3 regions of the Bradyrhizobium sp. CCGB01 genome follow, and region 2 is predicted to be linked to each of the others. Evidence: predicted binding sites of a transcription regulator. Region 2 holds the regulator's gene; each other region holds the start of a gene.

Region 1 (7,024 bases), 4.5 Mb from region 2:
ACGTCGATATCGTCCTTGTCCCATTCGATCACCTGCCTGGCGTCCATCGCGGCAGGCTCGATCGGGACCAACTCGTCCAGGCGGTCGTTGGTGAGCACGAACCCGCCCGGATGCTGTGAGAGGTGCCGCGGCGTGCCCATGAGCTGGCGGGCGAGATCGAGCGTCAGCCGCAGGCGCCGATCGCCGAGATCGAGGTTGAGCCCCTCGACATGCTTCGGCTCGACGCCTTCCGACCAGCCCCAGACCTGGCTGGAGAGCATTTTGGTGAGATCCTCGGTGAGCCCAAGGGCCTTGCCCACATCCCGGATGGCCCCCTTCGTCCTGTACCGGATGACGGTCGAGCAGAGTGCGGCGTGATCGCGGCCATAGGTGTCGAACACCCATTGCATGACGATTTCGCGCCGGGCGTGCTCGAAATCGACGTCGATGTCGGGCGGCTCGCGTCGTTCCTCCGAGACGAACCGCTCGAAGAGCAGGTCGTTGCGGCCTGGATCGATCGAGGTTATGCCCAGAACATAGCAGACCGCGGAATTGGCGGCCGAGCCGCGGCCCTGACACAGGATGTCCTTGGAGCGTGCAAAGCGGACGATGCTGTTGACGGTCAGGAAATATGGCGCGTACTGCAATTTCGCGATGAGCCCCAGCTCATGCTGCAGCACCGCCCGGACCTCGTCGGGGACGCCCTCGGGATAGCGAGCCTCGGCGCCTTCCCAGGTCAGCTTCTCAAGCGTCGCCTGCGGCGTGAGCGTCGGATCGTCCCGCTCCTCGGGATATTGGTAGGCAAGCTCCTTGAGATTGAAGCGGCAGCGCGCGGCGATCTCGACCGAGCGACTGACCGCCTCGGGATTGCGCGGGAAGAGCCTGAACATCTCCTCCGGCGGCTTGAGATAGCGATCGCCGAATTCGCGCCGATCGCCCAGCTCGTCGATGGTGATGTTGTGACGGATGCAGCTCACCACATCCTGCAGCATGCGCCGTTCGGGCGCGTGGTAGAGCACGTCGTTGGTGACGACGGTCGGCACGCGCATCTGGGCGGCCAGTGTCGCTAGGTCGTGAACGCGGAGCTGGTCGTTGGGGCGGCGTCGCAGTGTCAGGCTGACGTAGGCGCGGTCCCCGAAAGCGTCGCGCAGCCGGCGCAGATGAAGCCCGCACGTCTCGTCGGCCTCGTCCGGCACGAGGATGGCGATCAGACCTTCACCGAAGGCAACGACGTCGTCCCATTCGAGGATGCATTTCGCCTTGCCCCCGCGTTTCTTGCCGAGGCTGAGGAGCCGGCAGAGGCGAGCATAGGCGGCGCGATCGGTCGGATAGACGAGGATCGACATGCCGTCGGCGAGATCGAGGCGGCAGCCGACGATCAGCCGGACGCCGGTCGTCCTCGCCGCCTCGAAGGCGCGGACGACGCCGGCGAGCGAGTTGCGGTCGGCGATGGCCAGCGCCTCGATGCCAAGGGCTGCGGCCTGGGCGAATAGCTCCTCGCAGGAGGACGCGCCCGTGAGAAAGGAGAAATGCGACGTCACCTGCAGCTCGACATATCGGGGTGCGCTCATCCGAACACCCCGTGCAGAAACCACCGCTGCGAGCCCGTGTTCGGATCTTCGCCATCGCCGGAGCGGAAGAGCCAGTATCGCTCTCCGCTGTCGTCTTCGACGCGGAAATAGTCGCGCACGGCAGTGAGTTCGGTATCGCGCCGCCACCACTCGCCGCGAACGCGCTCAGGGCCGTCGGCGCGGCGCACGCGCCGGCGGATACCGCGCCAGGTGAACCAGGCCGGCGGATGGTCAGGCAGCAAGGCCACCGTCTCGATCGGTTCGGGAGGCGAGAGCAGCCGTGGCGGGCGCGGCCAGTGGCCCGGCCAGGTGGCGCCGGTCTCCGGTGCCAACGGCGGCACTTTGCAGACGGAGCGCTCCGGCACCTCGGTGGCAACCGGCGCGGCGCGATAGAGACTGTGTTCGCCCACGCGGTTGATCAGGGTGTCGACGAGATCGGAGACGTCGGGCGCCCCATCGTCCACCATGGTCGTCAGGGTCTGTTTCTCGGCCAGCGGCTCGGCGAGCGTCGCGGTCAGCGTGAGTACCTCGATGCCGAAGCCGGGCTCGATCGTCTCGATCTTGTCGTTCAGGAGTCGGGTCAGGCGCTTTACATCGCGAACCGGCAGCGCCGTGCCGACGCGCACGGCCTGCCGGCGGTTGTCTACCCGATGGCAGATCAGGTCCAACCGCTTGGCCCCGAGACCTTTGGCCTCCAGCTCGGCGCAGAGCTGCACGACCAGCTTGCCGATGTAGCGGGCGATGGTTTCGGCGGCGGAGATCGGCTCGGCGAAGTTTCGTCTGACTTCGATAAGCTCGTCCGGCCGTATGGGCTCGATCGGTTCGCTGAGGTCGCCCAGAGCCTGGTCGATGCGGCGGCCGAGCTGCGGGCCGAAGCGAAGCGTCAGCGGAGCGCGCGGCTGCGCAAGCAGGTCGGCGACGCGTTCGAAGCCGAGCACGTTGAGCGCCGAGAGCATGTCGGCGGGCAATCGCAGCGCCGCAATAGGAAGCGGATGAAGGACCGAGGAGCCATGGCCAGACGGCGCGACGGCCGTCGGTCGGGACGCATAGCGCGCTAGGGCGTGGGCGGCGCCCCAGGTGTCGGCGATCGCGGCCCGTGCGCGAACGCCGGACGCGGCCAACCGGTCGACGAGCCCTGCGAGCATGGCGTCTTCGCCGCCATGAAGATGGTCGGCGCCGGTGGTGTCGATGACGAGGCCGTCGGGAGGATCAGCCGCGACGATTGGAGCGTAGCGCTGGAGCACCCACAGCGCGAGCCGGTCGAGAGAGGCGGCGTCGGCGCGCGCGTCATGGTCATGGACGACCAGGCCAGGCACAAGGACGCGGGTCTTGGTCGCCGGCATACCCACGCGCACGCCCGCAGCCTGCGCCACGGCGTCAGCCGCCAGCACAACCTGTCTTCTCCCGTCGCGGCCGATCAGGACGAGCGGCGCCTCAGCCGGAGGCGCCGCGTCGCAAGCCTTCCGCCTGTGCCGGTCGATCGACCAACTCGGCAGGAAGAGCGAGACGACCCGTGTCATCACACGCCTCCATCACAAAATCTGCACTTTCGCCCGCGCGGGCGCGGATCAATTCGACCAGCCATCGATGCCGACCGACACCCGGAACGGGGAGAGCCGGCGATGGCATTACGGAGATGCGCCATCGTGTTGACGCGGCAGTCGGCTGGCCGAAATCGGCCGCCTCCGTTTGCCTTCGCCATCTGCGCAAGGCGATGCCGATCGTGCCGCTTTGCTCGGCGCAAAGCTGGAGCCGGCGCGATGCGGTCATGTCCAGCCGGGCCACCTCGCCAACGACGGCGCCGAGACCGCCATGACGCAAGCCTTCTTCGATGCAGGCGAGCACGGTCTTGTCGTTGCCCGCTTCGACATAGATGACGCGGTCCGGCGCGAGGCCCGCCTGGGCCAGAGCTGGGGCGAACAGGTCGGGCCGGGTGATGACCCAGAGCACCTTGCCTCGGGTCCGGGCGGCTATGCCGCCGGCAAAAAGCGCTGCAGCGGCTCCATCGACCGCGCCGTTACCCCCGCCGGCGATTTCGTGGAGCGCGCCGAGAGCCAGGCCGCCGGACGGCAGGCGTGAGTCGATGTCGGTGAGTCCGAAGGGGAGCACCGATTGAACGCGCCGGCTTCGGCCTTCGATCCTTTCGATCTGCGCGCGCAAACACTCTATGGCGGGCTCGGGCCGCAAGCTTCCTGTTGACCTCCGGGAACGGGTTCGGCATCATGTTCTCTATTTGTTCTATTTTTCGGCGCGTAGAGTCAAGGATCATTCAACGAACCCCCGGGTTTCCGTGGATCGCATCGGCGTCGAAGAGGGCTGCGCGGGAAAGCAGTCGTGGTTGATAATGTGAATCGAGCGAAGATGTCGAGTTATGCTGCCGCCAGAAGAGCGGTCTCCTCCTTGTAGGAATACCGCTTCGACACGCATACGCTATCGCGGCGGGCACCTCTGGAGAGTTCCAGAGTGAGGAGGCTGTCGTCAGGGAAGGCGGGGCTGAGTTCCAGCCTCAAATATTCGAAGAGCTGCCGGTCATGAACCGCGATCATGACCTGCCGACCATGCTCTTTCGACAAGGTGCGAAGCAGGGCAGCGAAGTGCGCGATGTGGACGTCGTCCATCGATTGCACCGGATCGTCTAGAATGAGCCAAGGCAGCTCCTTTGGGACCGACAGGTGGAGCGCAATAAACAATGTGAGCGCCGCGGTATTAAGGTTGCCTGCACTAAGCATGGCCCCGGGCGCGCCTCCAGCTTCGCCACCGTCTCGGTGCTCGGTGATAAGTTTTGGCTGTAATTTCTGGGTGGACGACGATGGAATCCGGAATGCCGGAACGAACGGCTCGCCCGGCGCGAGTCGGACGAAAAGGTCCCGCCACAGGCGATTGAGCCGGTCGTTGAATTCCCTTCGAATGATCGCTGATCGCACCCGGTCGACCGCGTTGCGGACCGCTATGCCTTGGTCGCGAAGTGCCTGCGCGCGCTCGAGAGAGGCGTGCGCCTCCTGCCATGCGCTAAAGTCGGTCGATATCTGCGCGTCAGCATCCTGCCGCTTCTTAATGTCCAAGCGGATCACCGCAATTTTGTTCAGTCCTTCGCGTCGCTGGCCGACGCGAAGTTGCAGGTGCGCGGTTTGCGCAGCGAGTCGCTCGGAGATACGCGCGACCGCAGCGTCAAAGGATTCGCCCTCTGCCACGCCGGCTTCGCCAGCAGACGTGGCGAAGGACGTCAGAGTTTCGCGGGCGGCTGCAAGTGAGACGTGGCGCGATTGCGCTTCGCTCACAGCGCGTCGTACCGCAACGTCCGCAGCCCTAAGCCTGGCGCCTTCGCGAAGGACTTCGCTCATCGCATCGAGCTCGGCTACCAAGGCGTCTATTCCCGCGTGGCGTCGATCGAGATCGGCAAGCGCTTCCTCGTCGAGTACGCGCGCGGAGAGTGCCTCGAGTTCGCGATCGAGGCGTTCGAGCGTTACCTGCACTTCGGCTTTTGTGCGGCCCAAGGTCAAGAGGCGCTCGGCGGAAGCGGAAAGCGTGCGGATCTTGACATGGACGTGGTCGCTGAGCGGCTCTTGACTGACCTCCGCGAAATCGCGGTCACACACGGGGCAGACATTCCCGTCGATGAACGAGGTGAGCTCCGCTAGCGCCGATGCCAGGCTTCCCGAGGTGGCGGGCAATAGCTCGACCTCGCTGTCGATAGTCTCGCGTTGCCGTTGCGCGACATCGCGTTCGTCTTGTGCGGCGGTACGCCGGACGATCGCGGCACGAGCCTGGGTCGCCTGCTCGTCCAGCTGCTTCCGTTCAGTCCGCAGTCTTGTGAGCGCCTCGTCCGCGAATTTGAAAGGATCGCTTGGTAGTGCCAGATCGGGAAGCAGAGCCTCCACGCGCGCCCGCGCGGCCGCGACTCTTGCGCCGTTCGTAGCTTCCCAGCGGGAGAATTGTTCGCTGGCGCCGCCGCTTGGCGTCGGCAGATCGGAAGAAGCTGCGCTTTGCGCTTGGTCAATCTCGCGGCGGATAGAGGCGAACTGACGCTGCTGGTCTGCCAGAACGGCGAAGCGTTGCTCGTCTCGGTCATCCGAAAGAGCGGCGGCCACTGTTTCCAGATTATCCTCACGGACCTCAACGGCCACGTCTAGGGTGCCGCAGGCGTTCGCAAGTTCGCTTAGTGCCGCGACGATCTGATCGTTGATCGCTTCGCGGCTTCTGCGCTGGTCGGTCAGAAGCCGATCGAGGCGGCTTTTCTCGTTTTCAGCGGCGAGCCAGCCGTCGACGGTCTTGCGAACATTGCGAACGTCCATGAGGGGCTTGAGGCCGGCTTCCAGCGCGTCCAATCGATCGAGCCCTAGCAGCTTGCCGACGAATTGAGCCAGTGGCGATCCCGCGTCATTTCCCGCGTCTTGATAGATCTGCAGCAATTGGCCGAGCAACGACTGGGGCAGGAACGCGCGTTCCTTGAAGAAGGAGGCGAGGGGTTCCGCCAGGGCGCGGCCGGATTTGGCACCCGCTGGATCGAGCGTCGCGCTAAACGTCTGTTCGGCTGCGTTCACGGCGCGCAGTACGACGCTGCCTTCAGCTGTCGATCGGTGAAGCAACTGGCGATCATAGTTCGGATCGGCGCGCAGTAGTGACTGCACCTGACCCGTCAGCGCCAACTCGATCGCCGAAAGAAGACTTGTTTTGCCGGCGCCGTTCTCGCCATGAACGAGCACGACCTTCGCATCCAGCGGGGCGTGGATATGTCCCCGGATGCTCCGGAAATTCGTTATGTCGAGGCTTCTCAAGATAGAGTCGCTCATGACGGTTCTCCTTCGGAGGGGCCTCGGAAAGGTTGGCCTACAGCCTGGGCCGCGGCCTCCGTCACAGCCGCTTCTCCTGCGGCCGATGCATGAACGACAGCATCAAGAAATGCCTTGTCTCCGTCCTGTTGAAGCGCGCGGACGAGTTGATCTATCGCATGCCCGCTTCCGGCTTCTGGTTCTGCAGGCACGGCCGGGAGTGTCAGCGGCAACAGGACGCGGATCCGGTCGTCCAACTGCCGCTCGGCCGCTTCATCGACCGGCTTACCAGCCTGGTCAAGCGGGATGCTTTCGACCTGCAGGACACGGCAGGTTTCCGACAGGGCGTCGACGCCATCGGCCAGGGCGGCACCTGCCAGGATGAGCGTGACGACATAGCGCGATGCGGTCACGTCAAGCGCCCGGCTCAGCGCCTCCACGCGTTGACGAACGCGGGCGCCATCTCGGTCTCCAAAGTCTCCCGTTGTCGTGTCGACGAGGAGCACCAGATCAAGCGCGCGGCCGTCGCTGCCTCGCATCGCTCCGGTGAAGGCGAATTCGACCCCTGCGACGTTCAACGGTGTGGACAGGTCATGGTAGTTGGCGCGGTGGAGTCGGTTTTGAATGGCGAGGATCAGGGGCGCGGTGCTCATAGCATCATCTCCGCAACGAAGCCGCTTTGCAGCCCAGCCGCGTCGGCGCTGC
Region 2 (7,024 bases):
CCTTCCAGGTGCGGCCGGGCAGGCCGAAGCCACGCGGAAATCTGGTGTGGCGGGAGTTGAATTCGAACATGTCGGCGGTGCCGTAATAGCCGTCGACGAGTCCCATCTCGTGGGAGATTTCGGCATCGTTGTGCCAGAGCTCGATCGCGCCGACATGGACCTCGTCGTCGCCGCAGAACAGCACCATGACGGCTTGCAGGAATTCGCCGGAAAACACCGGGACCGCCACGCCGCAGGTGAGCCCGGCCGCGATGGCCTGATCGGTCCGCTTGAAATAGGAGTTGGCGAATTTGGTGAGGATCACGGGGTGGCCGCTGGCCCAGGCCTTGCCCGGAAGCCCCTCGTCATATCCGAAGTGCAGACCTTCGCTCACGGCCTTGAACGCGGACAGGCCTTCGCCGTAGAGGCCGCCGCCGAATTCCAGCCGCATGCGCGTGCGGTCGGGTACCCAGAGTTCAACGACGCGAATGAAGGTCTTCATCGAACGTGTCCGCCGTCTCAAGCCGCACCAAGCATCGGCCATTTGGCTGCGGAACGGACGTTCAAAATTCAGGCAGGACAGCGCAAACTTCGTGCGGTGGGAGGCGGAGCGGCTTGGTCCGTCCAATGGAGCTTCGCGGGATGCAAGCGATACCATCTCGCCGGCCTCGGCCGGCGATGGCAATTTCAATCCTGGCCCGACCCGCCGGCCGGGATGGCTGTGTCAGCCGATCGGCAGGCGGGTGATGGTCGGCCGGCTTTCGGCGATCTGCGGCTTGTGCTCACGCTCGCCGACCGGCTGGGTCACCGGCAGTTGCAGCACTGTCGCGCGTTGGCCTTCGACGAGCTGCGTCACCAACACGTATTTGCCGTCGGGGAATTCGATCGCATCATGATGGCGATCGGGAATGTGCGGATCGATCTTACCGAACTTGCCGACGCGCGAGTTGACGGTCCGCGTCCAGATCCAGCGATTGTCGTAGCGGACGTTGTCGGCGAAGGCGAGCTCCGTTCCCGGCAGCAGGCAGACCGCGACGGTCGGATCGGCCGCGGAGGCAAAACCGCGCGTCGAGGTGCCGCGGAAGGTTGTCGTGACGACCGTCTCGCCGACTTCAGCAGGACGCGACGCGACGGCATGCAGGCTGTAGTCACACATCGGGTGCTCCTCTTGCAGGGATAGCGACCCACGTCTCTTCTCGAGGCGCAGGCCTCTATCAGAGTGGAAGCATGTTAGCGTCTGCCCGGTTGTAGGCAAATCTGCGGCTCGCCGCCGCAGGCCGCGATCACATTATCTTTTCCGGCTCCATGAGGAACAAAGCCTGCTCCCGCGCATTCCGGATGCGCGTGTCAGCGCCCTGCCGGCGCCGACCAGCCGGAATACGGCCAGTCCGGCCGCGACGGTTGCGCGACGGCGTTGCGGGCATTCCGGACTTGCTTACCCACAGCGGCGTCCTTGCGGACATGGTGTTGCGATTGCGCGGCGAAGGCCTGCGACGCTGATGCTGCGATCAGCGCCGCGGCGACTGTGCCCAGAATGATCTTGCGCATGACTTCTCCTCGAACCCAGAGGGCGCGCGAAGCAATGCTGCTTCGTGCGGCGTGCCGAGGATGTAGCGCCGGAGGAGGGGCCGGATAATCTGCGCGAAACCAGAAAGACTATCCAGCGGAAGCGGACAATCGTCCGCTCCAATGCCGGATCGGCGATGCCGATCGAAAAGCGCGAGAGGCGCCAAATCACCGATAGCAGGACGTCCGGTCTCAGTACTTCCGGTACAGCCCGATCAGCTTGCCTTGGATCTTCACCCGGTTGGGCGGCAGGATGCGGACCTCATAGGCTGCATTGGCGGGCTCGAGCGCGATGGAGGCGCCGCGGCGGCGGAAGCGCTTCAGGGTCGCTTCCTCGTCGTCGATCAGCGCCACCACGATGTCGCCGGTATCGGCGCTCTCGTTGCGCTGGATCAGCGCCATGTCGCCGTCGAGAATGCCGGCCTCGACCATCGAATCGCCGCGCACTTCGAGCGCGTAATGCTCGCCCGAGCCGAGCATGTCGGGCGGTACGCTGATGGTGTGGCTGCGGGTCTGCAGGGCCTCGATCGGCGTGCCGGCCGCGATGCGGCCCATCACGGGCACTGCAACGGGGCGCTCGCCGTCGTCCGCCGGCGGGCTGGAAGTCGTGCGCAGCTTGCCGAGATTGCCTTCGATGACGCTCGGCGTGAAGCCGCGGCGGCTGCCGGCGGCGGCCTGAAGCTCGGGCAGCTTGATCACCTCGATGGCGCGGGCGCGGTTGGGCAGGCGCCGGATGAAGCCGCGCTCCTCGAGCGCGGTGATCAGGCGGTGGATACCCGACTTCGAGCGCAGGTCGAGCGCGTCCTTCATCTCGTCGAAGGAGGGCGGCACGCCGCTTTCCTTCAGTCGCTCGCTGATGAACCGCAGGAGCTCGTATTGTTTGCGCGTTAACATCTCGACCAAAATCCCCCGGTTGATGTCGTTCGATTCCGAGACGCTGAATTCAGCGATAAGCCGCTGCATGCTCGAAACAAATCATGAACGGACACTATATGTTCGATACATGTTCCGCAACTGCTTAATTTACCGTGAACGCCACAAACTTCGCGGAACGCTCGCGAACGAAGCGGTCAGACGGGCAGCCGCAGCACCTCGCAAGGCGTGCCGGCTTCGGCCTTCGGCGCGAACGGCGGGCGCACGAGAAGTGCCTGTGCCGCAGCGAGATTCGCAAGCAGCGAGGAATCCTGATGGTTGACGGGAACGGCGGTGAGCGTGCCGTCGTCGCGCAGCTCCAGGCGCGCGCGCAGATAATCCTCGCGCTGGTCGTTGGCGCCGACGTCGCGGCCGAGCACCGCGCGTTCGCGGCGATGATGAATCGCCGAACGGCCCGCGAGCGCGCGAATCAGCGGCACCATGAACAGGAATCCGCAAACGTAGGATGACACGGGATTGCCGGGCAGGCCGATCACACGCATCGCGCCGAGCCGCCCGTTCATCATCGGTTTGCCCGGCCGCATCGCGATCTTCCAGAACGCCATCGAGATGCCTTCGTCCCGCAGCGCCTGCTGGACCAGATCGTGGTCGCCGACCGAGGCGCCGCCGGTCGTGATCAGGATGTCGGCGCCGCTCTCGCGGGCGCGGCGGATGCCGGCCGTGGTGGCCACCAGCGTGTCGGCGGCGATACCGAGGTCGATGGTGTCGGCGCCCTCGCTGCGGGCGAGCGCGTGCAGGGCATAGCCGTTGGAATAGACGATCTGGCCGTGGCCGGGCGTCGTGCCCGGCATCACGAGTTCGTCGCCGGTGGCGAGGATCGCAACCTTCGGGCGGCGGCGGACGGGCAGTCGAGGATGATTCATCCCGGCAGCGAGTGCCAGATCGCGCTCGGTCAGCCGGGTGCCCTCGCGCAGCAGCACGTCGCCTTCCGAAAAGTCGACGCCGGCGGGGCGGATGTGCCGTCCGGTAACGGCCGCTTCCGTGATCGTGATGCGCTTGCCATCCGCAACCGTGTCCTCCTGAATCACGACCGCGTCCGCGCCATCGGGAACGACGCCGCCGGTGAAGATCCGCACCGCTTCGCCGGCGCCCACCGTTCCCGCAAACGGCCGGCCCGCCGCGACCTCGCCGATCACGGTGAGCGCGGCATCGATCTTCGCCGCATCGGCCGCCCGCACTGCATAGCCGTCCATTGCCGACATCGCCTGGGGTGGCTGGGTCCGCCGCGCCGCGACGTCGCGGGCGAGCACGCGGTGGAAGGCTGCGTCGAGCGCGATCATCTCTTCAGGCAGCGGCTCTGCACCCGCCAGCACCGCGGCAAGCGCGTCAGAAACCGGCATCAGGGCCACGGGTGAAAACTCCAGCTGGGCCCGTTCGGGCAAATCGGCGGCGAGAGTCTTAGCCGAGCGCGCGCGCGGAGGCAAAGCACGGCCGCACAGGATGATTTATCCTGCGTCATCCGCTCTGATGGGCAGACGTCAAGTCCGCCGCGGCATGATCCGGAAGGCAAGACAGACCGGTATGAGGATGGCCATGGCGAGGACGAGAATGACGAGAGCCACGGCCAGCATCGGTCAGGTCCCCGGCTGCTTGTACGGACTGACGTCCGGCGCCGCGGAGCCCTGATCCTTGTCAGGCAACGGGTCGGCCTGGGATTTCAGGTCGGCGGCCTTGCTGATCAGCTTGGCGGAAAGCTCAGAATCCGATGTGGTCCTGGCGAATTTCATCAGCAGAGAGGCCTGCTTGGTGAGGTAGGTTTTGCCCAACACGACGATAAGTCCGATGTAGAATTCCCAACGGAGTCATGAGTCCTGAGGCAGGCGTTCGTTCCGGGAACTCTGTATAAAAATGTACAAAGGGCTTCGGTTCCTCGCCCCGGGCAAAATAGGCTCCGGATACGGCCGGTTCGCGGCCTGTAGCCTGCCGGCCCGGGATCAGATTCCGAGCGCCTTGAGGGCGTCCCCGACGTCGCGGGGCGTGGTCACGTGCACCGCGGTCAGCCCGCTGGACCGCGCTCCCTCGATGTTCTCGGCAAGATCGTCGAAGAACACGATACGGTTCGCCGGCACGCCGATCGCGGCCACGACATGGTCGAAGGCCTCCACATCCGGTTTGCGCAGGCCGATGCTGGACGACAGGTACAGCTCGCGGAAATGGCCGAGCAGGCCGGCATATTCCTTCGAGAAATGGTCGACATGCGGCCGGTTGGTGTTGGAGAAGGCGTAGACCGGCATCTGCTTTGCCGCACGCGGCAGCAACTCGGCGATGTCGGGCATCTCGCCGGCGAAGATCGCGTTCCACCCCTCCAGGAATTGTGCGTCCGAAATGCCGATCCCGAGCGAGACGCGCAGCGAGTCAAAATAGGCCTCGTCGCTGATCTTGCCGACCTCGTGCAGCCGGTAGGCTTCGCTGTCCCGCACATAGCGCGCGACGATGGCTTCGGGCTTGCAGCCGGCATGTCCCGCCCAGCAGGCGATCGCCTTGGAGAAATCGATGTCGAGCACCACGCGCCCGAGATCGAACAAGAGCGCATCAGCGCTGCCGGGGGAGAGCGAGCTCATTGCATCCTTTCACTCAGTATCGATACGGGTCGTGGTCGAACAGCGGGAACGCGCTGAAGACGCTCGGCGCATTGGTCGCGGTCGCCTGGTGCAGGCAGGACTTGTTGACCTCGGCGAAGGAGGTCGCGCCCAGAAGGCCGAGGCAGCGTAGTACCTCGTCCTCCAGGAGCTCCAGCATCCGCGTCACCCCGGCTTCGCCGGCCGCCGCCAGCGCCCAGCATTGCAGCCGGCCGATGCCGACCATGTCCGCGCCCGCCGCGATCGCCTTGACGATGTCGGTGCCGCGGCAGAAGCCGCCATCGACCATGATCTTGGCGCGGCCCTTCACGGCGTCGACGATCTCGGGCAGCACATGCATGGCGCCGCGGCCGTGATCGAGCTGGCGGCCGCCATGGTTGGAGACGTAGATCCACTCGACGCCGTGATCGACCGCGATCTGGGCGTCCTCGGCGGTGGCGATGCCCTTCAGGATGAGCGGGATCTTGAACGTGTCCTTGACCATCTTCACGGTCCGCCACTCAAGGCCCTTCTGGTAGTCGCCGCCGGTGGCGCGCAGGCGGCTCTCGCGAACATAGCGCTTGGCAATGTCACGTTCGCGACGGCTGTAATGGGCGGTGTCGACGGTCAGGCAGAAGGCGGCGTAGGCGTTCTTCTCGCTCCTCGCGACGACATCGGCGACGAAGTCGTCGTCACCGCGCACATAAAGTTGATAGAGCCGCAGCGCATCAGGGGCGGCCTTGGCGGTCTTCTCCAGGCCGGGCTCGGACACCGAGCTCAGCATGTGCGCCGCACCGAAAGTGCCGCACGCGCGGGCGACGCTCGCCGCACCATCCGGATCGAAGATCTCCAGTGCACCGACAGGGGCCAGCACCACCGGTAGCCGCATCCTGCGCCCGAACAGTTCGACCGAGCCGTCGACCTCGCGGACGTCGCGCAGCACGCGCGGCCGGAAAGCGATCTCGTCCAGCGCCATGCGGTTGCGGCGCATCGTTGTCTCGGTCTCGGCGGCGCCGACGATATAGTCCCAGGCGTTCTGGTTCAGGTTGATGCGCGCCTTCCGGATGAATTCGTGCAGGTTCTGGAACGGCTCGTTGCTGGCGCCGAGTTCGACGTTCCTTTCCGGCCGGATGCGGGGCGCGTCATTCATTGTTGTCCTCCCGAGAATTTGAAGTCTTGTTGTCATCGCCTATCGCGTCCGGCCCTCCAAAACCATCCTAAAATCGCATAGCTGCGAGGCGTAGGCCGGCCGGCCGATTCCCGCCTTGCGCGAAACGGTTTCGGAACGTTGCCAAAAGTTTAGGCCAGAGCGAAGGGATTTCTACAGTGTACCGGCCAGCGCGGCGTCCCGGCCTTGAAGAAACCTGAATGGTATTGTGAACAGCGGGCTGGATCGCCATTTGCATGGCGCTTCCCAAGCCCAAAGCAAAGCTCCGAGCAAGAAGGCCAGCCTATCCATGCGGAAAAACCTGCTGTTCCCCCTGGGCGCGCTCACGGGAGCGTGTCTGACCCTTCTGGTAGCGAGCCCGCACGGCGGAGTATGGGCGGCACGGGCGGCGGCGCGCGCGGATGATGCCTATTCCCGGCTCAATTTGTTCGGCGAAGTGTTCGAGCGGGTGAAGGCGAGCTATGTCGAGAAACCCGACAATTCCAAGCTGATCGAGGGCGCGATCACCGGCATGGTGACCTCGCTCGATCCGCATTCACGCTACATGAACGACAAGGCCTGGACCGAGATGCAGGAGACCACCTCCGGCGAGTTCGGCGGGCTCGGCATCGAGGTCACGATGGAGGAGGGCCTGGTGAAGGTCGTCTCGCCGATCGACGACACGCCGGCGTCCAAGGCCGGCATCATGTCCGGCGACCTCATCAGCAAGATCGACGGCGATGCCGTGCAGGGCATGACGCTGGAGCAGGCCGTCAACAAGATGAAGGGGCCGGTCGATACCCAGACCAAGCTCACCATCGTGCGCAAGGGCGCTGACGCC
Region 3 (7,024 bases), 2.9 Mb from region 2:
CAGCGCCTCCAGTCTCGCGTAGACGTCGTCCGTCAGCGTCACCGGCCCGGAATAGTCCGGGCCGCCATGAACGATGCGGTGACCCACGGCGCGCAAGCGCTGATCGCCAAAGCGGTCCTTTATGAAGCCGAGCACGTCGGCGAGCAGGTGACCTCCGCTCGCGTCCGCCGTCTCCCTCCGTGTCTCGAACAGGTCCTCGCCCGCGGGGCTCCTTACCACGAGCCGCGGTTTCGCCTCATGCTCGTCGAGGAGGCCCTTGCAGAGCAGGGCCGGCTCGGTCGCTGCAATGTCGAACAGGCCGAACTTGATGCTCGACGAGCCCGCGTTGAGGACGAGGACCGACGCGGTCATGAGGTCAACCGGTCTTGCCCGGCCAGACCCAGTCGCGCACCGCAGGCATGTCCTCACCATGCTCGCGAACGTAACGCGAATGCTCGATCAGTCTGTCGCGGAACTGCTGCTTGACCTGTGCGGCCTTGGCCGCAAGCCCCGGCACGCGCTCGATCGCCTCGATCGCGAGGTGATAGCGGTCGAGCCCGTTGAGCACGACCATGTCGAACGGCGTCGTCGTGGTACCTTCCTCGGCAAAGCCACGCACATGCATGCCGGCATGGTTGGTACGGTTATAGGTGAGACGGTGGATCAAATAAGGATAGCCGTGATAGGCGAAGATCACGGGCCTGTCTGATGTGAACAGGCCGTCGAAGTCGCGGTCGGAAAGGCCGTGCGGATGCTGCTCCCGGGGTTGCAGCGTCATGAGGTCGACGACGTTGACGACGCGGATCTTCAGGTCAGGCAGCGCCTTGCGCAGCAGGTCGACGGCGGCGAGCGTTTCCAGGGTCGGCACGTCGCCGGCGCAGGCCATCACCACGTCGGGCTCGCCGTTGGCGTCTTCGTTGCCGGCCCAGGTCCAGATGCCGATGCCGGCATCGCAATGCGTGGCCGCTTCCTGCATCGACAGCCATTGCGGCGACGGCTGCTTGCCGGCGACGATGACGTTGATGCGGTTGTAAGTGCGCAGACAGTGGTCGGCGATCCACAACAGTGTGTTGGCGTCGGGCGGGAAGTAGATGCGGACGATGTCGGCCTTCTTGTTGGCGACGAGATCGACGAAGCCGGGATCCTGATGGCTGAAGCCGTTATGGTCCTGCCGCCAGACATGCGAGGTCAGGAGATAGTTGAGCGAAGCGATCGGGCGGCGCCACGGCAGATGCCGCGTGACCTTCAGCCATTTGGCATGCTGGTTGAACATGGAATCCACGATGTGGATGAAGGCCTCGTAGCAGGAGAAGAAGCCGTGGCGGCCGGTGAGCAGGTAGCCCTCGAGCCAGCCCTGGCAGAGATGCTCGCTCAGCACCTCCATGACGCGGCCGTCCTGTGCGAGATGCACGTCGTAGGATTCGATCGGCTCCATCCAGACGCGCTCGGTGGCCTCGAACACCGCGTCGAGCCGGTTCGACGCGGTCTCGTCCGGACCCATGATGCGGAAGTTGCGCTCTTGCGCGTTGAGACGGATGACGTCGCGCAGGAATTTGCCGAGCTCGCGCGTCGCTTCCCCGGTCACGCCGCCGGGCTGCGGCACCTCCACGGCGAAGCTGCGGAAGTCCGGCAGCTTCAGCTCCTTCTTCAACAGACCGCCATTGGCGTGCGGATTGGCGCCCATGCGGCGGCTGCCGTCGGGCGCCAGCGCCTGTAGCTCGGGGATGAGCGCGCCGTTCTTGTCGAACAGCTTGTCCGGCTCGTAGCTGCGCATCCAGTCTTCGAGCACCTTCAGATGCGCCGGGTTCTCGCGGCAGCTCGCAACGGGCACCTGATGCGCGCGCCAGAAACCCTCGACCTTCTTGCCGTCGACCTCCTTCGGGCCGGTCCATCCCTTCGGGCTGCGCAGCACGATCATCGGCCAGCGCGGCCGTTCGGCGGTCTTGCGCCCGTCGCGAGCGTGCTGCTGGATCGAGCGGATGCTGGCAAGCGCGACGTCGAGCGCGTCCGCCATGGCCTGGTGCATCAATCCGGGATCGTCGCCCTCGACGAACAGCGGCTCGTGCCCGAACCCGCGGAAAAGGTCGCGGACCTCCTCGTCGCGCATCCGCCCGAGCACCGTCGGGTTGGCGATCTTGTAGCCGTTGAGATGCAGGATCGGCAGCACCGCCCCGTCATGGGCGGGATTGAGGAACTTGTTGGAGTGCCAGGACGCCGCGAGCGGACCGGTCTCGGCCTCGCCGTCGCCGACGACGCAGGCGACGATCAGGTCGGGGTTGTCGAATGCGGCGCCATAAGCGTGCACCAGCGCGTAGCCGAGCTCGCCGCCTTCGTGGATCGAGCCCGGCGTTTCCGGCGCGGCGTGGCTCGGAATGCCGCCGGGGAAGGAGAACTGTCTGAACAGCTTGCGCAATCCGTCCGCGTTGCGCGCGATATCAGGATAGATCTCGCTGTAGCTGCCTTCGAGATAGGTGTTCGCCACCATGCCCGGCCCGCCATGGCCGGGGCCGCAGACATAGAGCACGCTGACGTCGAGCGCGCGGATGACACGGTTGAGATGGGCGTAGATGAAGTTGAGACCGGGTGTCGTGCCCCAATGTCCGAGCAAACGCGGCTTGATGTGCTCGGGCCGCAACGGCTCGCGCAGCAGCGGATTGTCGAGCAGATAGATTTGCCCGACGGAGAGGTAGTTGGCGGCGCGCCAATAGCGATCGAGCAGATCGAGGTCGTTGCTCGCCGCACGCGATTTTTGTTGACTTGTCATGTTCATGCCGACCTTCACCCAGCGATTGTCACCAACTGTGTTCCGCGACGATTGATCCCTGTCCGGCATCGAACCGGATTGCCGCGACGGCCATGTTGCGTGAGGTCAAAGGACCGAGCCCGAAATTTGGGCGGCTACTGCGCATGGGGTTGTTCCCACGTTTTTTGTTTGTGTTCTTGATTTGTTCCTTTGGCGTGCTATCTTGGCTTCATGAGTCCAGCATCCTCTCATGCTCTCAAGCACCCGCCGGTCACGGCGCCCTCCGAGCCGGCGGGTGCGGACTCTGATTTTCCCGCCGATTTTCCAGAACTTGGCGTCGCCATCGACCGCGCGCGCAGGCGAGGGCGGGGCGCTCAATCCAATGCCAGCGGCCGCTTTGAAGCCGAGGCGCGCGTCGCCTTCGACGATGGCTGGCAGAGCCTGGAGGAGCTGCCGCCGTTCAAGACCAGTGTCGGCGTCGACACCTCGCGCAAGGTGATCACCCGCAACGAGTCCCCCGACATCGGCTTCGACCGCTCGATCAATCCCTATCGCGGCTGCGAGCACGGCTGCGTCTACTGCTTCGCGCGGCCGACGCATGCCTATCTCGGCCTGTCGCCGGGGCTCGACTTCGAGTCCAAGCTGTTCGTCAAGCCCGAGGCGCCGGCGCTGCTCGAGAAGGAGCTCGCCGCGCCAGGCTACGAGCCGCGGATGATCGCGATCGGCACCAACACCGATCCCTATCAGCCGATCGAGCGCGAGCGCAAAATCATGCGCGGCATTCTCGAAGTGCTGGAGCGCGCCAGCCATCCCGTCGGCATCGTCACCAAGTCGGCGCTGGTGGTGCGCGACATCGACATTCTCGCGCGCATGGCCAAGCGCAACCTCGCCAAGGTCGCGATCTCGGTCACCTCGCTCGATCCGAAACTCGCGCGCACCATGGAGCCGCGGGCTTCGACGCCGCCGAAGCGGCTGGAGGCGCTGAAGCAGCTTTCGGAGGCCGGCATTCCGACCACCGTGATGGTCGCGCCTGTCATCCCCGCGCTGAACGATTCCGAGATCGAGCGCATTCTCGACGCAGCAGCCCATGCCGGCGTCAAGGAAGCCTCCTACGTGCTGCTGCGGCTGCCGCTGGAGGTGCGCGATCTCTTCCGCGAATGGCTGATGGCCAATTATCCGGACCGCTATCGCCACGTCTTCACACTGATCCGCGACATGCGCGGCGGCCGCGATTACGATGCGAAATGGGGCGAGCGGATGAAGGGCACGGGACCGATGGCCTGGACCATCGGCCGCCGCTTCGAGATCGCCTGCGACAGGCTTGGTCTGAACAAGCGGCGCTCGAAGCTGACGACGGATCACTTTGCAAGGCCGAAGCGGAACGGCGATCAGCTCAGCCTGTTCTGATCGGGAAGTGGAAGAGGCGTTGCATGAGCAAGGAACTCACTGTGCCGGTGCCGCGGCTCACCGTCATCACCCTCGGCGTGAGCGACATTCGCGCCAGCATCGCCTTTTATGACGCGCTGGGTTTCTCGCGCCGGCTGAAGGCGACCGGCGAGGCCGTCGCGTTCTACGATACCGGAGGCCCGGTGCTCGCCCTGTTTCACTGGGACAAGCTCGCGGCAGACGCCAAGCTGCCTGACGATCCGAGGCCGACGACATTCCGCGGCATGACGCTCGCATGGAACTGCGCCACGCGCGACGAGGTCGATGCGGTGCTGGCCTTCGCGCTCGGCAAGGGCGCGAAGCTGCTGAAAGCGGCGCATGAGACCGATTACGGCGGTTATTCCGGCTATTTCGCCGATCCCGACGGCCATCCCTGGGAGGTCGTGGTCGCGCCGGGCATCGAGGTCGGTGAGGACCGGCGGGTGCATCTGGCCGAGTAGGGCTCGTCTGAATAACGGGAATTGCGAGGGGTTCCCGGTTGCGCCGGCCGGGCTGCTTGCGCACGATCCCGGCCATGATTCGGGACAAGTCCGCCAAGAAGCCGGCCAAAGACGCGCCAAAGAAGGACGCCGCAAGGAAGGCAGCGCCCGCGAAGGCGGCCAAGCCTCCCGCCATCAAGGCCCCGGCCGGCAGGAAAGGTATCATCGCGATTGCGCCGCCGAGCTTTCGCCGCGAGCGCGCGCTGATCAAACGCGGGGTCTGGCCGGTCGCTGGCTGCGACGAGGCCGGCCGCGGGCCGCTCGCCGGACCCGTGGTGGCCGCCGCGGTGATTCTCGACCCGGACCGCATTCCGCGCGGCATCGACGATTCCAAGCGCCTGACGGCCGAGGAGCGGGAAAGGCTATTCGACAAGATCTGCGCCACCGCGCAGGTCTCGGTTGCCGTCGCCTCGCGCTCCCGGATCGACCGCGACAACATCCTGCGTGCCTCGCTGTGGGCGCTGAAGCGCGCCGTGGTGGCGCTGCCCGATTCGCCGCGCCACGTGTTCGTCGATGGCCGCGATCGGCTCGACACCGCCTGCGACTGCGAGGCCGTGATCGGCGGCGACGGCATCGTCCTGTCGATCGCCGCGGCCTCGATCATCGCCAAGGTGACGCGGGACCGCCTGATGTGCGCGCTGGCGCAGGACTGCCCCGGCTATGGCTTCGAGCAGCACAAGGGCTATGCCGTTCCCGAGCACCTCGACGCGCTCGACCGCCTCGGTCCGACCGTCCACCACCGCAGCTTCTTCGCCCCCGTCGCCGCCGCCCGCGCCAAGCACATGCCCTGGACGATCGAGCCGGTCCGGGACTTGTTTGCCGTCACCGAGATGGAAGTGCAGGTGGAAGCGGCCGTCGAATTCGATGCTTCCGCGAACCTCTAGGGCAGACTGTCGTTGCCACAACGCGTGACGCACTTTATCAAAACAGATGTGAGCGAATAGGGCCGGCTGGACGAGTTGGCTGCATCTTTCGGACGTTGCATGCGGTTTACCTCCCTGGTCATCGAGCTCATTCGCGCCCAGCCGCGGCTGATCGTGTGGATCGCCGTGCTGCTCCAGGCCGCGATGTGGCTGTTCGTGGCGCTGGTGTTTTATCGCAGCCCGCCCGGCACGCTGGCGACGCTGCTCGCGTTCGGCCGCGAATACCAGGTCGGCACTGATCTCGGCCCGCCCTTGCCGATCTGGCTTGCCGACATCGCCTACCGCGCCGCCGGCGGCCACGTGTTCGGCGTCTATGTGCTCGCCCAGCTCTGCGAGATCGCGACCTTCGTCGCGCTTTATCATCTCTCCCGCGCCGTGGTCGGCTCACAGCAGGCGGTGCTGGCCGTGCTGCTGACCATGACGGTGCTGGCCTTCTCCTCGCCCGCGCTCGACTTCGGCCCGCTGGTGCTGGCGCGGCCGCTCTGGGCGCTGCTGCTGCTGCACTCCTGGCAGATCATCGGCCAGCGCCGCGGCAACGCCTGGTTCGCCTGGTCGATCGAGGCCGGCCTGTTGCTGCTGACGACACCCGCGGCGATCTTCCTCCTGCTGCTGCTCGTGGTCTTCGCGATCTCGACCGCCGGCGGCCGCCGCACATTGCGCGCGCTCGATCCGCTGTTCGCGCTGATCGTCGTCGCGGTGCTGGCGCTGCCCTACGCGGTCTGGCTGATGCGCGCCGAGACGCTGGTCCTGCCGACGTTGCCGCAAGTCGCCGAGTTGAACGCTCGCGCGCTGCACGCGGCCTGGCTGCTTGGCGGGCTCGTGCTCGGGGCCGCGGCGATCCCGGCGTTGACCTTCCTCAACACCGGCCTTTTCGTCGCCAAGGGCGAGGAGGCACCGATCATCTACCGCCCGCCGGTCGCGCCGCTGGCGCGCAATTTTGTCTATTTCTTCGCGCTGGCGCCTGCGCTCGGCGCGGTGCTGATCTCCGGCGTGCTCGGGCTCGATGCCGTCGTCGGCGGCGCCGGCGTCGTGCTGGTGATGTCGGGCCTTGCCGTCGTCGTGACGGCGGGCGACCTCATCGCGATGCGCCGCGCCCGGATGCTGCGGACGGTGTGGGCTGCCGCCGTGGCGGCACCCGCAGCCGGCGTCGTGCTTGCCGTCCTGTTCCTGCCCTGGACCGGCGCCAATGAGATCGCGACCTCGATGCCGGCGCGCGCGATTTCGGACTTCTTCGACGAGAGCTTTGCCCGCCGCACCAACCATCGCCTGCGCGCGGTCGCCGGCGAGACCCAGCTTGCGAGCCTGATCACGTTGCATTCCGGCCGGCCGCATCTCTTCATCGATGCCCAGCCCGCGCGCACCCCGTGGATGAGCCAGTCCAAATTCGCCGAGACCGGCGGCGTCGTGGTCTGGCGCGCCTCCGATACCGCCGGCACGCCGCCGCCCGAAATCCT

Evidence for each region. Region 2 encodes LexA, which represses DNA repair genes until DNA is damaged. Its sites were predicted from a motif close to TGTTCNNNNTGTGTTCNG; they were not measured.
Region 1: NLM25_RS04185 (ImuA family protein) is a predicted target of LexA. The motif match lies at 3,774-3,791, and genes of this name have one in related genera.
Region 3: NLM25_RS11015 (PA0069 family radical SAM protein) is a predicted target of LexA. The motif match lies at 2,915-2,932, and genes of this name have one in related genera.

The regions. Positions count from the first base shown of each region.
Region 1 is NZ_JANADK010000001.1:932,000-939,023, forward strand. It holds gene NLM25_RS04175 (error-prone DNA polymerase) at 1-1,550, opposite strand, end outside; gene NLM25_RS04180 (DNA polymerase Y family protein) at 1,547-3,070, opposite strand; gene NLM25_RS04185 (ImuA family protein) at 2,985-3,737, opposite strand; gene NLM25_RS04190 (AAA family ATPase) at 3,920-6,340, opposite strand; gene NLM25_RS04195 (hypothetical protein) at 6,337-6,972, opposite strand; gene NLM25_RS04200 (SIR2 family protein) at 6,969-7,024, opposite strand, start outside.
Region 2 is NZ_JANADK010000001.1:5,390,021-5,397,044, reverse strand. It holds gene NLM25_RS24905 (GAF domain-containing protein) at 1-481, opposite strand, end outside; gene NLM25_RS24900 (hypothetical protein) at 704-1,135, opposite strand; gene NLM25_RS24895 (hypothetical protein) at 1,327-1,527, opposite strand; gene lexA (transcriptional repressor LexA) at 1,738-2,439, opposite strand; gene glp (gephyrin-like molybdotransferase Glp) at 2,616-3,827, opposite strand; gene NLM25_RS24880 (hypothetical protein) at 4,053-4,247, opposite strand; gene NLM25_RS24875 (HAD family phosphatase) at 4,413-5,039, opposite strand; gene NLM25_RS24870 (alpha-hydroxy acid oxidase) at 5,053-6,186, opposite strand; gene NLM25_RS24865 (S41 family peptidase) at 6,494-7,024, shown strand, end outside.
Region 3 is NZ_JANADK010000001.1:2,449,499-2,456,522, forward strand. It holds gene NLM25_RS11005 (acetate/propionate family kinase) at 1-351, opposite strand, end outside; gene NLM25_RS11010 (phosphoketolase) at 356-2,743, opposite strand; gene NLM25_RS11015 (PA0069 family radical SAM protein) at 2,954-4,129, shown strand; gene NLM25_RS11020 (VOC family protein) at 4,153-4,608, shown strand; gene NLM25_RS11025 (ribonuclease HII) at 4,683-5,531, shown strand; gene NLM25_RS11030 (glycosyltransferase family 39 protein) at 5,631-7,024, shown strand, end outside.